DNA from 3 places in the Rhizobium sp. Root149 genome. Region 2 is predicted to be linked to each of the others. Evidence: riboswitches for the same ligand, from Rfam matches in the RefSeq annotation. Region 2 holds a riboswitch; each other region holds the start of a gene.

Region 1 (3,241 bases), on a different contig from region 2:
AGCTTCGCATGCCGGGCCACCTTGTCACCCCAGAGGTCTACAGACATGGGATGGCGCAGGTCGGCAAGCTGGGCCAGGCGCAGGGAAAGCCCGGTCGGGTTCAGCCGGTTCCAGGCGCTCGCAATGCCGTTCAGGTCGCTATCGGTAAAGGATAGCACCACCACATCCCCCGGCGTCTGGTTCAGATCGACCGGCTCGATCAGATCGTCGAGCGAAGAGGATGTGGTGGCGAGTATATGCATCAGGCGGCCAGCAGCTTCCCGATCTTTTCGGCGTCGATGCCCTTTTCGCCGATCACGACGAGGCGGGAACGGCGGGTTTCACCGGTGTTCCATGGGCGGTCGAAATAGTGGTTCACGCGCGGGCCAACGGCCTGCACCAGAAGGCGCATTGGCTTGCCGGAGACTTCCACATAACCCTTGATGCGCAGCACCTTTTCGGCATCGGTTACATCGGCAATGCGCTTGCTGAGTTCTTCCGGGCTGGCAATGGCCGGGATATCCAGCACAAAGCTGTCGAAATCGTCGTGCTCGTGGTCCAGCTCGTCATCGTGATGCGTCTTGCGGTTTTCGATATCGTCTTCAACCGCCAGACCAAGGCCGATGAAAATTGCGGGATCGATCTCGCCATTCTGCGAATTCACGATGCGTACGGCGCGCGGCAGGTGGTCCTCCACATGGGTGCGGGCCTTTTCGAGATCCGCTTCGTTGAGCAGGTCGGACTTGGTGAGGATCACGAGATCGGCGCAGGCGATCTGGTCTTCGAAGACTTCTTCCACGGGGTCGTCATGGTCAAGCGACTGGTCTTCGGCGCGCTGGGCGGCAAGGGCTTCCATGTCGTCGGCAACGCGACCTTCGGCCAGCGCCAGACCATCGACCACGGCCACGACGCCATCCACCGTCACGCGGCTTTTCACGCCCGGCCACTGGAAGGCCTGAACGAGCGGCTTCGGCAGAGCAAGGCCCGAGGTCTCGATCAGAATGTGATCGACCTTCGGCTCCATGGCGAGGATCTTGTCGATGGCTGGCACGAAATCATCCGCCACGGTGCAGCAGATGCAGCCATTGGCCAGCTCGATGATGTTGTCTTCCGGGCAGTTTTCGATGCCGCAGCTCTTCAGGATTTCGCCATCAATGCCGACATCGCCGAATTCGTTGACGATCACGGCCAGGCGCTTGCCCTTGATGTTTTCCAGCGCGTGACGCAGCAGCGTGGTTTTTCCGGCCCCTAGAAAGCCGGTGACAACGGTGCAGGGCACGCGGGCGAGCGAATTGGTCATGAAGTCTGTCCTTCGACGTTCGGGAGAATTGGGTTGAGCGGCGGAATGCGGGCAATCATGCCGCGCTTGAGGCTTTCGGGGCGACCCTTCCACGGCATCAGTCCATCGGTGGAACCGGCCAGTAGGCGAGCACCTTCCAGAAGATCGTTTGCCGCATCGGTGCCGAGATCGCCGAACACATAGGACCAGCCATCGGCACTCTGAATGCTGGCGCTCAAGGCGCGCTTGCAATTGGCAAGGCAAGCAACCGAGCGGATTTCCACACCCTCAGCTGCCAGCGCCATGGCGCGTTCCGCCAGCAGGGCCCCATCGCGCGGCGCATCGGCGGCTTCCTGTCCGCTGCGGCATGTTTCGCAGACATGGATCACCACATCAGCAACCTCACGTGCTGCGGCATCCTGTCTGTCTGGTCGTGTCGAGAGATCCAAGAATCCACCCCAAATCATTGTTACAATGGGGCGCGTCCATGTCAGGCTTCTCACCTCACATGGTCTGATACATCCTTGCCCGGAGCACCCCGCCCGGCGGATTTCATGCATAAACGGCAGGTCTCCTGGCTCGCGACCATCGTGCCTGCGCCGCCTTCCCGAAGATATCTTCAGTGGCTTTATGCGCCGGACGCTCCATCCTTCATCCAAAGGTGGAAGGCCGCTTACAGTTGCGGGGGCAGCCGTGGTTTAGGCGAAATTCCGCACCACGTTCCCTCTTAGCTTTTCCCGTTGCCGGGAAAAGACCGTTCACAGAGGTTCACTATGCCCTTGCGTGAGTGGCTGTCAATGGTGATCACGGCAGGGGGCGATTGCCGCACGGATCGTTTTGACTATAGTCCGCCGCTCCATCGACAGGATGCAAGGAGAGGCCGGTGAAGGAGATCGACGAAAGCGAAGCGGAACGTCATCGCCGCAAGATGGCTAATCGCAAGGCGGTTCAGGATGCGGAAGTGGCCTCCAAGACCATCGAGAAGGGTCTGCTGATCGTCAACACGGGTCCGGGCAAGGGTAAATCGACAGCGGCTTTCGGGTTGGCATTGCGCATGCTGGGCCATAGGCGAAAGGTTGCCGTCGTGCAATTTATCAAGGGTGCCTGGGACACTGGCGAGCGGGTGGCGCTGGAAGCTTTCGGTGATCGCGTTATCTGGCACACTATGGGCGAAGGGTTCACCTGGGATACGCAGGACCTGAAGCGGGATGTCGCCGCCGCCGAGCGTGCCTGGGAGAAGGCCAAGGAGATGATGGCGCTGCCGGATGTGGGGCTTCTGATCCTCGATGAGCTGAATATCGCGCTACGCTACGATTACCTCGATCTTGAAATGGTCATCGCGGATTTGACCGCCCGCAGGCCGGACCTGCACGTCATTGTCACGGGTCGTAACGCCAAGGCCGCCTTGATCGAGGCCGCCGATATGGTGACGGAAATGACGCTGGTGAAGCACCACTTCAAGTCGGGTGTGAAGGCGCAGGCCGGGATAGAGTTCTGATGGTAAAGCCGCCCGCCAAGGCATTGATGTTTCAGGGAACGGGATCGGATGTCGGCAAGTCGCTTGTCGTGGCGGGTCTCGCCCGTGCCTTTACGCTGCGCGGGCTGAAGGTCCTGCCATTCAAGCCACAGAACATGTCGAACAATGCGGCCGTGACCACCGATGGCGGGGAGATTGGTCGGGCGCAGGCGCTACAGGCGCGTGCGGCTCGCGCTCCCCTTTCAGTGCACATGAACCCGGTTCTCCTGAAGCCGCAAAGCGAGGTGGGTGCGCAGATTGTCGTGCAGGGCAAGGTGCGCGGCAATGCCAAGGCTGCCGAATATCAGCAGATCAAGGCGGGGCTGATGCCAGCTGTTCTGGAAAGCTTCGAGCACCTGAAGGCTCAAGCCGATCTGGTGCTGGTGGAAGGGGCAGGCAGTGCGTCCGAAGTCAATCTACGCCGCAACGACATCGCCAATATGGGCTTTGCCCGCGTTGCAAATGTG
Region 2 (3,241 bases):
GACGACCGGCAGCATGGTGACCAGATCCGGCCGTTGCGGATAGGTGATCGCGAGAAGCTTCAGAGCCTTGCCGTCCTTGGTACGCATGCCGTCGGTGCCCTTTGTCCAGCCCGCAGTATCCAGGATCGCGGCAGCCCTGGCAGCATCTGTCGGCCGGGCTTGGCTGCCGGCAAACGGAAAATAAGGAGCATAGGCGCCGGTTGCCGGTGTTCCGCCATTGATGGCAGCGGCCAGTTCCTTGCGATCGAAGGCGAGGTCGATGGCCTGGCGCACGGATTTGTCCTGAACCACCGGCCTTGTCGTGTTCAGAAAGGCAAAATACTGGTACCCGACCGCGAAGGATTTGACTGTCAGGGACGGATCACGCGTCAGTCGGGCGGCAACTTCGGAGGGGAGACCAAAGGCCAGATCCAACTCCCCGGATTGAAAGGCCAGCGCCATGGTTTGCGCATCGCCGAACCGTTTCAGTGTCAACGGTCTGCGCTGGTCCGCCCCTTCAAAATGGGCATTCGGCTTCAATTCGATCGCCGCATCGACCTTGAAATCCGCGATTTCGTAGGGGCCGGTAAAGATCGTCTTGCCGTCCTCGGCTGCCGGCTTGTAGGCAATCAGCGGCCATTCGGCAAACAGGGCCTGGATGAGAGGAACCGGCTTTTCCGTCGATACCCTGAGGGTGAGGTCGTCTGCTGCTGCAAACGTCAGTTTCCCGCCTGTCGCCAATGCTGCCTTGTTGTTGGCAAAGGTGCGCTCGAAACCGGCCGCCAAAGCTGCGGCTGTCACGGGCGTGCCATCAGAGAATGCGCGCCCTGCCTTCAAGGTGATCGTCCAGGTGAGGTCGCCCGTGCGTTCGGCCTTTTCGGCCAGTTCCGGTACAAGTTTGCCTTGCCTGTCGACGGTAAACAGGTTTTCGCCAACCCCGTGGCTGGTGAGCGCCCAGCCATTTGATCCCTTGGCCGGGTCAACGCCACTGGTGATGAAGGTTGCGCCGATGCGCAAAGGCTCAGTCGCTGCTGCGGGCCACGCGACGGCCACAAGGGCTGCGGTGGCGATCAGCGCGCTGCTGAGGCGCTGGCGGAGCGGAATGGGCATAATGACCTCTCGTCTCGTTGATTATGGATTCGGGAATCTTGGTGTTTGCAGCGGCCGCAGCCGCTGCTTGCGTCCGGTCGGGTGATAGGCGAAATCCTCCACGACCGTTCCGCCCAACAGGTGCTCGGTGATGATGCGGTCGACGGCCGCCTCGGTGACGCCGCCGTAATAGGTGCCCTCGGGAAAGACCTGGACGACAGGGGCAAGATTGCAGGGGCCGAGGCAGGTGGATTTCGCGGTCATGGTGCCTTCGCCCGTTGTCCGCAGCTTCAGGCGCTGCTGCTCGTTGCGCAGATGGCACCAGATGGCGTCGGCACCTGCGCCATTGCAGGGACCGCCCTGGCAGACCAGGACCCGGCGTTTCTGGTCCGGCACAAGCGAACCTTCGGCGAGGGATTTCTGATCAACGGCAAGCTCGATGGGTTTGGCTGAAGCGACTAGATCGGCGAGCAGCGCTGCCATGGCCGGACTTGCCGCGATGTGAGCGGTGAGTGCTATCTCCGGCCATGGCCGGTGGTCCTCGTTTCGCCAGCGGCGGACCACCTTTTGCAGCCAGGTGGGAAAGCTGGGCTCCATGGGCAGAACAAGCGGGGCAATGCTGACATGGGAACAGCCCTCGCCGACCAGCGCCAGCAGCGCTTCCTTGAGAGACGGAGTGCCTTGTTCGATGAAGGCGTAACGCACGACGGCATCAGGCCGGTGTTCGGCCATGACGCCCGTAAGGCGTGCCATGTCAGCGTGAGGGGCCGCAGCAAAAGCGGATTTCGCGATGAGAAGAACGGCGCGCCGCTCGTCTGGTCCTGTCTTAGTCGTCACTGCGTGCCTCGCGCGTGAGCGGTCGAGGCTAGCAACGAAATGACGACGCGCGCGAACCCCTTGGTACGCGAACGAGCCATTCCGGCGGCAGACCCCGACCGCGGAATTCTATCTTGTCAGGCAGGTCTCCTGGCTCACGGGTCTATGCCTTCCCCTGTCTTCCCAACCTTTTCAGGTCAGTGACGTTTTCGGGGACGGCTCGCCGTTTACAGTTGCGGGACAGCTCCGGCGTCGCACCGGATTCCCTCTTAGCTTCCACCAGTGATGGAAGAACCTTGACCTGACGATGTCTACATGATGGCGGCCTGCTGTCAATCGACAGGAGGCAATGGTTCCACTAGGAGCCGCTACCACTCTCATTTGCCTTCTCATCGACATTTTTGTTGATATGTAATAACGTTACATAATGGATGTCAATCGTTGTCACTATGGTAAGGGGCGCTTGATGATCCTCAAAGCAAATGGTGCTTACTAACTTGAAGTGGTCCACGTCGAAGGATCCGGGAGAACGCGTAATGAGACCGGTATTGCCAAGTTGCTCGATGCCAGGTTGGCTTTATCGATGCACCACGAAATTGCTGATCTTTTTCAATAGTTTAAAGGAGTTTTCTTTTCTGTGCGAGATCGTCGCATAAGCGGTCCGGGCATATAAACTCTCTGCCCTGAGTACAGCCGATCTTGAAGACTTGATTGCCCAGCAGAATATCATCAGCAGCTGGAAAACTGCGCGACTGCGATCAATCGCTTTGGTCGCTAATTTGCCACCTGTATACGCCGGGACCGGTCCAAACCGAAAGACAATTGGCATATGGATGTGGTCGTCATTGCGATTGGCGAAGAGAATTTCCGGCCCTGGCGTGCGATAGATGCTGACCTTGATGTTTTCGACACTCTGGTTCAGCAGCTTCGCAACATCAGGGCAAGGTCAGTCAGAAGCCTTGCCAGTGTAAGGCCGAGTGAAGCCTCTGTGCCGTCATCGCTGTCACGGCCACTTTTATGGCGAAGACGATAGTCCTGATTGTATCAAAGCCATCAAATTAGCAGCGCTAGCGCCAATCATTGAAATATCGACAGCTTCATCACCTCATCGACAAAGTCGGCAACGATGCGCGAAGGATAGCGGTTCGGCGGCAGTACCAGCAGGGTGCGGAAATAGATCGCCGGTTTGAATGGGATGATCGTCAGGCCACGCCCCACATAGGGTTCGGCCGTCATGGGGTTGACGAGGCCGACTCCGAGCCCTGCCTGAACCATGGCGCAGATGGTGGTCGAATACGGCGTTTCCAACACGACCTTCAGCTTGGTTGCGCGGTCGCGAAAGATAGCTTCAGCGGCT
Region 3 (3,241 bases), on a different contig from region 2:
GGATGGCTCCGGTCGCGTGCTGCTGCATTCGCATAATGTCAGTGCCGATCCTTACGAAGCGCCGCTGGTGGAAGGCTTCTGGAGTGGCGGCGAAAAACGCATATTCACGGTTGCTGCCGTCAGTGGCAGCATCTTCGTACAAGTCGCAGATTCGCTGGAGCATCGGCGGGAGGCCTCAATTGAGGGCGGTACGGCACTGCTGCTGCCGCTTCTCCTGCTCCTGCCGGCGAGTCTGATTGCCGTCAGTTGGTTCGTGCGCCGAAACGTCAGCGAGGTGGATCGTTTGAAGCGCGTTATCGGCCTGCGCGACAGCGGGAATCTTGCACCCATCGATCTCAAGGATCTGCCTATCGAACTCGAACCGATCCAGCAATCCGTCAACCTTCTGATCAAGCGGGTGGACGATGCGCTGGAAGCAGAACGTTCCTTGACCGCCAACAGTGCTCACGAATTGCGGACACCCATTGCAGGTGCACTTGCACAAAGCCAGCTCCTGCTTTCCGAGCTTGAGGATGGACAGACCCGGGATCGCGCCAGGCAGGTTGACGCAGCACTCAGGAAGCTCTCCGTGCTGACGGAAAAGTTGTTGCAGCTTGCGCGAGCCGATGCGGGCATCGGTAAGTCTGCGGTTCGTTCGGACCTGTCGACGATCCTTGACGTCGTTATGGAAGAATTCTTGCGCAACAGCCAGAGTGGCTCGGTTCTTCATTATCATCGTCCGGAGAGAATGGTCCTTTCTCGCGAGGTAGATCCGGACGCCTTTGCCATTGCTGCCCGTAATCTGGTCGAAAATGCTCTCGCCTACCGCTTGCCTGACACGCATGTCGACGTGCACCTGAAGCCGGATGGCCTGCGCGTATCGAACCTCACGTCGCCCAAGACCTTGCTTCCTCCGGAAAAGCTGCGACAGCGCTTCGTGCGCGGCCATTCCCTTCATCCCGGCTCGGGTCTGGGGCTCGCCATCGTGGAACGGCTGGCGACCCAGATGGGCGCGCAACTGGAACTGACGGCCACGCCGCTGGCGCCCGACCAGTCTCGTTTCGATGCGAGCATCGTATTTCCTGACCCGTGATTCTGTCTCACAGTTGTTTTCTCGTGAAATCGCCGTGAACGGGATTGCGCTGCGCTCAAAAACAGTCTTAGGCTTCCCGATGATGGTCTCGGTTGCCCATAAAGCAACCGGTGAAAAGGGAATGTGGTGATGCAACGCAAGTTGCCAATGCCACGGCTGCCCCCGCAACTGTAGGCGAGGAGCGACATCCGTTATCCACTGGCGTCAGGGCCGGGAAGGGGGATGAAGCTGCGAATCGCAAGCCAGGAGACCTGCCATCAGAGGCGGACATTCGTCCGATTATGACACACCAATCGACCGCGCGGTGGGCGCGGGGAGGCAGATATGCATATTGAACCGGGCGTCGTTGACGGCGCAAAAATCGTGCTCAGCTACGCGACAGCATTGGCCGCGCTGGGGCTGACAGCCAAAATGGCAACAGACAGTGTTCGTCGGGATGGTGGTGTCGCGTCGCTCGCGTTGCGAAGTGCCATTACGACCGTTCTCGTCTTCGGCTTTTTCGAGGTCTTGCCGCATCATCCGGTCGGCGTTTCCGAAGTTCACCTCATTCTTGGGTCGACCCTGTTCCTGATGTTCGGCGCAGGTGCTGCGTCCATCGGGCTTGCCGCCGGCCTCCTCATCCAGGGCCTGTTCTTCTCGCCGTTCGATCTTCCTCAGTATGGCATGAACGTAACGACCTTGCTCGTTCCGCTTTGGGCCATCAGCCAGCTCGCGGCCAAGCTTATTCCGGCCCGCACGGCCTATGTTGATGTGACCTATCGCCAGGCATTTACACTGTCTACCGCCTATCAGGGTGGTATTGTTGCCTGGGTGGCCTTCTGGGCGCTCTATGGCCACGGGTTCACGGTCGAAAATCTCGTGAGCATCGGAAGTTTCGGCGTGGCCTATATGAGCGTTATCCTCATTGAGCCGTTGGTCGATCTGGCCGTGCTTGCAGCGGCTAAATCCTTGCGCAAATACAGCCAGGGCCCGATTTTCAGCCGTCGACTGCATCAGGCAGCCTGACACTGTGATCTCTAAGCCGGCGGCCTGATTGCAGGCCGCCGATTGCCGAGACGTTATGGAACGTCCCGGCCTTCTGCCGTGGAATAGAGTTCGAACCAGTCTTCCCGCGAAAGCTTGACTTTCATCGCATCGCCAATCTGTCGAATACGTGCAACATTGTTTGTACCCATGACGGGCAGAATATGGGCCGGATGTGCGAGTAGCCAGGCGACGGCAATGGCTGTGCGATCTACACCTTGTTCGGCTGCGATGCGATCCAGCGTCCTGCCAAGGTCAGTGTCATCTGAAAAAAGGCGGCCACCACCCAGAGGTGACCATGCCATTGCCCGGACCTTGTCTCGTGTCATCGAGCTCAGATCACCATTCGTGAACGGGTCCCGCGCCAAAAGGCTCAGTTCGATCTGGTTGACCACGAGTTTCGTCTGCATGCACGACTGCAGCGCCGCGAGATCCCAGGGGCGGAAATTCGAAACGCCGACGGCTCTGACCTTGCCGGATGACACGGCGGCATCGAGAGCGCCGCCGGTTTCCGTAAAATCCATGAAAGGATCGGGGCGGTGGATCAGCAAAAGATCGATGTAATCTGTGCCCAGGAGACGTAGAGATCTGTCGATCGACGCGCTGATGTGCTGTGCCGAGGTATTATAATGCTTCAGCCGTGCCCCGGCGTAGTCTCCCGTGGGTGCAACTATGCCGCATTTGGTAACAATTTCGATCTTGTCTCGAAGTCCGGCGCCTTTCAATGCTCTGCCGAAATGCTCTTCAACGGTATAGCCGCCATAGATATCCGCATGATCCATGGTGGTAATACCCTGTTCAAGGCATGCTTCCACTTTGGCAATGATATTGCCCGCGGACACATCCTGATCATCGGCTAGCCGCCACATGCCATAGACGATCCGTGAGAGATCCAATCCGGCCTGAATTTCAACGCGCTGCATCTGCTTCCTTTCTCGCCAAATCGCGGGCTGCAGCCCGCCGCTGCCACGCGGTTTATCTCAACTCTGTGATATTGTCGAAGCGGTGATGGACGAATAGCAGCGCTTACTGGAACAGCCGTTGCAGGCGTGGCCTGATGCGCAAAAAGCCACGATAAAGTAGGTCGAAAAGGGGAGTCAAGGGCGCCCATCCTGCCATAATTCCGAGTGGGCGGAACATGGGAAT

What was found. Region 2 has a riboswitch for cobalamin ahead of ASD54_RS03870 ((2Fe-2S) ferredoxin domain-containing protein). Riboswitches for the same ligand answer to the same signal wherever they lie in the genome.
Region 1: linked by a shared signal. The riboswitch ahead of ASD54_RS19690 (DUF1636 domain-containing protein) and the one ahead of ASD54_RS03870 ((2Fe-2S) ferredoxin domain-containing protein) in region 2 are both predicted to bind cobalamin.
Region 3: linked by a shared signal. The riboswitch ahead of ASD54_RS20265 (energy-coupling factor ABC transporter permease) and the one ahead of ASD54_RS03870 ((2Fe-2S) ferredoxin domain-containing protein) in region 2 are both predicted to bind cobalamin.

What each region holds. Positions count from the first base shown of each region.
Region 1 covers NZ_LMGD01000022.1:308,701-311,941, reverse strand. Annotated here, with positions in the region: gene cobN (cobaltochelatase subunit CobN) at 1-242, opposite strand, end outside; gene cobW (cobalamin biosynthesis protein CobW) at 242-1,279, opposite strand; gene ASD54_RS19690 (DUF1636 domain-containing protein) at 1,276-1,707, opposite strand; cobalamin riboswitch at 1,805-2,032, opposite strand; gene cobO (cob(I)yrinic acid a,c-diamide adenosyltransferase) at 2,142-2,756, shown strand; gene ASD54_RS19680 (cobyric acid synthase) at 2,756-3,241, shown strand, end outside.
Region 2 covers NZ_LMGD01000002.1:43,637-46,877, forward strand. Annotated here, with positions in the region: gene ASD54_RS03865 (ABC transporter substrate-binding protein) at 1-1,089, opposite strand, end outside; gene ASD54_RS03870 ((2Fe-2S) ferredoxin domain-containing protein) at 1,111-1,905, opposite strand; cobalamin riboswitch at 2,007-2,198, opposite strand; gene ASD54_RS03875 (LysR substrate-binding domain-containing protein) at 2,962-3,241, opposite strand, start outside.
Region 3 covers NZ_LMGD01000023.1:86,732-89,972, forward strand. Annotated here, with positions in the region: gene ASD54_RS20260 (histidine kinase dimerization/phospho-acceptor domain-containing protein) at 1-1,072, shown strand, start outside; cobalamin riboswitch at 1,139-1,346, shown strand; gene ASD54_RS20265 (energy-coupling factor ABC transporter permease) at 1,397-2,077, shown strand; gene ASD54_RS20270 (aldo/keto reductase) at 2,131-3,018, opposite strand; gene ASD54_RS20275 (DUF393 domain-containing protein) at 3,122-3,241, opposite strand, start outside.